One region of the Vibrio sp. YIC-376 genome, then DNA from elsewhere that is predicted to be linked to it. Evidence: predicted binding sites of a transcription regulator. Region 1 holds the regulator's gene; the other holds the start of a gene.
The links. The regulator CRP, encoded in region 1, controls carbon source genes, mostly activating them, when cyclic AMP is high. The targets are predictions, from matches to a motif close to TGTGANNNNNNTCACA.
Positions count from the first base shown of each region.

Region 1 (3,156 bases):
ACCAAGAGTGGGAATACTTTGTAGACCACATTCGTGCCGGTATTGTAAACCGTAACCGTCAATTGACTGGTGCAAGTGGCGACGCGCCATTTGGTGGTCCTGGTGCATCAGGTAACCTTCGTCCAAGCGCATATTACGCAGCGGATTACTGTGCTTACCCAATGGCATCTATGGAAGGTAGCGCGACTGAACTACCTGCAACGTTGAGCCCGGGTTTAACGCTTTAATTTGAAGTATATGAGCCTCGGCAATGTACTGTGGCTCAGTTTGCCAGCGCACTGCTGATGTATGGAGTATTAATGTGCGTTGGCTGACTAGTGAAGTGATTAAAAACTTAGACAAGCGTGTTTAGACTGACTGATATTCCGTCACAGGTTGGTGGCTGCTCGTTCATTATTCTGGACAGCTTTTAAGGCTGTGAACGAGCCGCCAACATTCTTATCTTATCCCTACATCTCGTAACAAGGAGCCGTTATGACGCCCGATGTGTTATTTGAATCACTATGGCAAGACTACATTCAACGTCTATGCCCTTCTGCTGCTAAAGTTCATCAGCTTCTTCAGGAAGATGAACCTTTAATTAACGACCATATTGCTTTACGCACATTTAATGTTGAGCCTCTTGGCATTGAAACGCTGGCTAAGCCATTTTTAGCGATTGGCTATGAAGCGTGTGGTGATTATGTCTTTGAAAGCAAGAAACTCGTTGCTAAGCACTACGAGCACCCAGATCCAAAACAGCCAAAAGTCTTTATTAGTGAGCTCAAAGTAGAAGAGTGTTCTCCAGAGCTACAAGCGATTGTTGCGAAGCTGGTGGCACAAGTAGATGCAGAGAAACTGACAGGCAGCGCATTTTTGCATGGTGGCCGTTTATGGGACCTAAGTTTTGCAGATTATCAGACTCTGGCTAAAGAGAGCGAATACGCGTCCTGGCTTGCTGCACATGGTTACGGTGCAAACCACTTTACGGTTAGCGTGAATCAGTTGAACCAGCACAATGAAGTGCAAGAAGTGAATGATCACTTACGTCAAGCTGGATTTGTGATTAACGAGTCTGGTGGTGAAGTTAAGGGCTCGCCAGAAGTTTTGCTGGAGCAATCTTCCACCATGGCTGATAAAGTGCCTGTTCACTTTACTGAAGGCTCTGAGATCATTCCAGGTGGCTTCTACGAATTTGCTAAACGTTACCCAATGGCAAATGGTGAACTTTATCCAGGATTCGTTGCTGCTTCTGCAGATAAAATCTTTGAGAGCACGAATAGTTAATTCAATACGTTAACTCGATTCCCGATGGCTGCTTAAGGCCGTTGGGAATGGGGCTCTAGACTGACTCACTTTTATCTGTAAAGAAAAAGCCACCAATGTTGCCATTGGTGGCTTTGATTTATTTGACTTACGTTACTCTTATCAGAGATTAACGAGTACCGTAAACTACGATAGTTTTACCGTGCGCAGAGATTAGGTTCTGCTCTTCTAGCATCTTCAAGATACGACCTACTGTCTCACGAGAACAGCCAACGATTTGACCGATTTCTTGACGAGTGATCTTGATTTGCATGCCATCTGGGTGAGTCATCGCATCTGGTTGTTTTGCCAGGTTCAGAAGCGTCTGAGCGATACGACCAGTTACGTCTAGGAACGCTAGGTCACCCACTTTTTGGCTAGTTACTTGAAGGCGACGAGCCATCTGCGCAGAAAGACGCATTAGGATGTCTGGGTTTACCTGGATAAGCTGACGGAATTTCTTGAAAGAAATCTCAGCCACTTCACAAGGAGATTTAGCTCGAACCCAAGCTGTACGCTCTTGGTCTTCCTCGAATAGACCAAGTTCACCAATAAAGTCACCTTGGTTTAGGTAAGAAAGGATCATTTCCTTACCTTCTTCGTCTTTGATAAGAACCGCAACAGAACCTTTAACGATGTAGTACAAGGTTTCCGCTTTTTCGCCCGCGTGAATTAGCGTGCTCTTTGATGGGTACTTATGAATATGACAGTGTGAAAGAAACCACTCTAATGTTGGGTCGGTTTGAGGTTTACCTAGAACCATAATATCTCACTTCCTCTGCAGGGTACGCTTGCGCTATCCATATTTTAGCTAAGCCTGAATCAGGTTTACTAGAATAAGAGCACTTTTTATATGCTGCAAGCTATCTTGTGTTTCGGTAAGAAATAGTATCCTTTTTCTAGGATTATTTCTTGATTTTAATCGTGCCATGGTTGCTATTTTGTACGCAAAACTGTGCACATGATCACGGTATGAAAAGTAAACACTACGAAAGCGAGATTTTTAGCCAATTTTTCCTGTTTCTATGAGTTGTTGTAGGATAGGCCGTACGATCAGCTCCATCGCAAAGCTCATCTTTCCGCCAGGTACAACGATGGTGTTGTGGCGTGACATAAACGAACCATCAATCATGGCCAGAAGGTATGGGAAATCGACATTCTTGATACCACGAAGTCGGATCACCACAAAACTCTCATCTAAACTCGGAATACCTTTCGCGTTGAGCGGGTTTGAAGTGTCCACCGTCGGTACACGCTGAAAGTTAATATGAGTACGTGAAAACTGTGGAGTGATGAAGTTCAGGTAGTCATCCATCGAGCGAACGATGGAGTCCATGACGGCCTCTCGTGAGTGGCCACGGTCACGTGTATCGCGCACGAACTTTTGGATCCACTCCAGGTTTACAATCGGTACCATGCCAATCAGAAAATCGACGTGCTGAGCTACGTTCACGTCGCCATCTACAACGCCACCATGTAACCCTTCATAGAAAAGTACATCGCTGTTCTCTGGCAAATTTTGCCAAGGAGTGAAAGTCCCTGGCATCTGATTGTATGGTACGGCTTCATCGAATGTGTGCAGATAACGGCGTATGCTACCAGTACCGTTTTCGCCGTACTGATGGAAAAACTTTTCCAGGCCAGGAAAGTCATTGGCTTGTGGACCAAAGTAGCTGATGTGTCTGCCTTGTTCGCGTGCTTTTCGAATTTCGATATCCATTTCCGGGCGAGTAAAGCGATGGAAGCTGTCACCTTCAACCCATGCCGGTTTGACGTTCATCATGTTGAACATCTTACGGAAGGCTTCAGATGTAGTAGTTGTTCCGGCACCAGATGAACCGGTAACCGCAATAATTGGGTGTTTAGCTGACA
Region 1 is NZ_JBBWFK010000023.1:17,290-20,445, reverse strand. It holds gene astD (succinylglutamate-semialdehyde dehydrogenase) at 1-227, shown strand, start outside; gene WJM94_RS23105 (DUF1338 domain-containing protein) at 475-1,266, shown strand; gene crp (cAMP-activated global transcriptional regulator CRP) at 1,415-2,047, opposite strand; gene WJM94_RS23095 (phosphoribulokinase) at 2,288-3,156, opposite strand, start outside.

Region 2 (3,156 bases), on a different contig from region 1:
AGGTGAGCATCATGTTCCGCTGTTTGATGAGCGGCTATTTAGTTGCCGTTCTCGATTATTAACCCCATGTGTTAAAGAAGCCAAAGCGACATTAGGGACTATCGTCCGCGAACAGAACGAAGGTAAGTTAACCGCTCTTCGCGCTGAATACATTACCGAACGATTAGTTGCACAAATTGCTGCTATTCAACGCGAAATATCGACAACGAAAATCCGCAAAAACGAAATTAAACACAGTAGCCATTTCCGCAAGCCTATCAATGTACTGTATCAAGAACTGGCTCAGCACCAAGAATGGGCTCGACGCTTACGAGAAATGGTGCTTGATAAAGAAAGAGCCGTAGAGGCAGCTCCAAGCTTTATGCGTGCGGAAGCCCAGAAAGCGCTGCTCGCGACGGAGCAAAGACTGGAACGCTGTGAAGCAGCATTAGTGAAGCTCGAAAACCAAATAACTCACAGGGAAAAACATCAGTAATGTCTGACCAATGTAAAACGCCTTTAGAGGACGCGCCAGAAGAAATAAAGTTAGCTGTCGACCTCATATACCTGCTTGAATCAAATGACATTGATCCTAAAACCGCGCTAAACGCGTTGAAAATCGTACAAGTAGATTTAGAGAACAAACTAAAAGAAAAACAGTAGCCTCTCATCTTCAAACTTCGTTTTCAGACCTGTTCTTACAATATTTTGAGAATCATTTTCATCACATTTCAGCAATGCTACCATCCACGACAAATACCTAGACATGGATTGTGAAAATACATTAATAAATGCTGAGTGGGATTAGCACATGAGGTTCATGACATGATTAGGTACAAACTGAAAAGCCTTGTTTACCATAACAGATGGCCAATAACTGGTGCCAATAACACAGTAATCATACCAGCGAGCATCATCGCAACGCTGGATATGACCCCTTCAGAACTTCCCAGTTGATATGCTTTTGCAGTACCAGCTCCGTGAGCGGAAGCACCCAGACTTGACCCCTTACCCAAGCGAGAACGAATTGATAAAACGGTAAGAATTACTTCTCCAACAGCCATTCCTATGACACCAGTCATCACAACAAATAATGCAGTTAAATCTTCTTGACCACCAATCAATTTACTAGCTTCAACCGCAAAAGGAGTCGTAACAGAACGCATTGCTAAGCTTTTCTGCAAAATCGCTGACAGACCAAAGATTTTAGCCAATAAAACAGAGCTTCCTATCGCTACAAAAATGGACGTAAGAACACCAATTGACATGGATAACCAATGTCGTTGAATAAGACGACGGTTGTCATACACGGGAATAGCAAAAGCAACAGTGGCAGGGCCAAGCATCCACAACAGCCAATGAGACTCTGACATATAAGATTGATAAGGAATGTGAAAAGCGAACACGACCACAATCAGCAACAAAGGCGCCAGCAACAAAGGCATCAAAAAAATTGTTTTTTTACGCTGATAAAGTATTTTGCTCAAATAATAAAAAACAACTGTCATCAATAAACAAAATAAACCCAATCCAAAATCTGTTTCGAACATAGTTATTGCTCCGTATGTTTTGTCAGTTTTTGGTAGTGTCTGTTGCTTTTTCTCCGGGACAACTGCAACTCAAAACGATAAACACGATCAACAACCGCAGCCGTAATTCCCAAAACTAAAACTGTACTAATCAGTAATACAACAAATATCCGTAATCCTTCCGTTTCCATCAGAGATTGGTATTTCACCACGGCAACCACAGCTGGCACAAAGAACAATAGCATTTCAGCTAACAGCCAAGTTGCACCTTTACGTAACCAGCTTGCTTTGATCACACCAAGAAACAGACACAACAGTAATATCAGCATCCCAGCCAAATTAGCTGGCACCGGAAAATTAAATTGTTTAACCAAATACTCGGCAATCAACCATATCGCAGATAACAAGCCAATTTGCAGCAAGGTAAGCAATCCACCAGTAAATACCTTCATGACTTCTCACTCCATTCTGAGATTTTGATCACATTATATCCAGAACAAAAATAGTCATATAGTGAATTTTTATTATCAAAAGTATGCCAAAATGGCATAATTTTGTAATGGTTAATTTAAGCAAAGCATGGACATTAAATCACTTCGTTATTTTGTCGAACTCATTGATCAAAAAAGTTTCACCCGTGCTTCAGAAAATTTATGCGTGACCCAACCAACAATCAGCAAAATGATACAAAGTCTCGAACAGTCTGTTGCACAACCACTTATACATCGTGAGGGGAGAAAGTTTTGGCTAACTGATGCAGGAGAAATCGTATATCTTCGGGCAAAACAAATATTAGAGACAATGGCACAATTGAACTCCGAACTCATTGATCTCAACAAATTAGAACGAGGTCATCTTCGCTTAGGCATCCCACCTATGGTTGGTCCCCTGTACGCTGGATTAATTCGCCAATATAAACAACTCTACCCGAATGTAGAACTAGCGATCGTCGAATACGGAGGCAAGAGGATTGAGCAAGCACTTATTGATGGCGATCTTGATGTTGCAATCACCATGTTAGCGACTCAGAATAGTGATTGCTTAACAAACCTTGCCCTTGATGAATATCCCATTCATGCCATTTTACCTGTCACAACTTCTTGGTCAGAAAAAAGCTCGATCTCATGGGAAGAGTTAAAAGAGGAACCTTTCTATATCTACACCGAAGAATTTACCTTGAGTGATTACATTAAGAGCCAATGCCAACAAGCAGGGTATTCTCCGCAAATTTCAGCCCGTAGTAGCCAGTGGGACTTTCTCGTTGCTCTTGTGAAAAGTGGCGTTGGTGTGACCTTTCTTCCTCAACCTTTATGTAATCGTATTTTTGACGAAGATGTGCTGATAATACCTATTCAGCCCTCCATCAATTGGCAACTTGGCGTGGTTTGGAATCAAGAGCGTTATATCTCTAAAGCTGCAGAGGCATGGATTAAACTTTGTCAGGAAAGTGGAAGGATCCATGCGTAGCCTAAAGCAAGTAATCCCTGAAATATAGGTGACCAAAGTGAATTGTGTATGGATATGAAACAGAGAAAGCAAGGGCTTTCATGCGCAATGGCGGCAACATCCTCTATTTGAAAGCGGCACTAGGCCATGTCAAAATTGAACAAACGATGGTTTACGCCCATTTTTCGCCAGATCACCTTTC
Region 2 is NZ_JBBWFK010000011.1:58,918-62,073, forward strand. It holds gene WJM94_RS18795 (primosomal replication protein) at 1-475, shown strand, start outside; gene rsmS (pleiotropic regulatory protein RsmS) at 475-642, shown strand; gene WJM94_RS18805 (LrgB family protein) at 834-1,529, opposite strand; gene WJM94_RS18810 (CidA/LrgA family protein) at 1,532-1,960, opposite strand; gene WJM94_RS18815 (LysR family transcriptional regulator) at 2,088-2,975, shown strand.
Region 2: WJM94_RS18810 (CidA/LrgA family protein) is a predicted target of CRP. The motif match lies at 1,978-1,993, and genes of this name have one in related genera.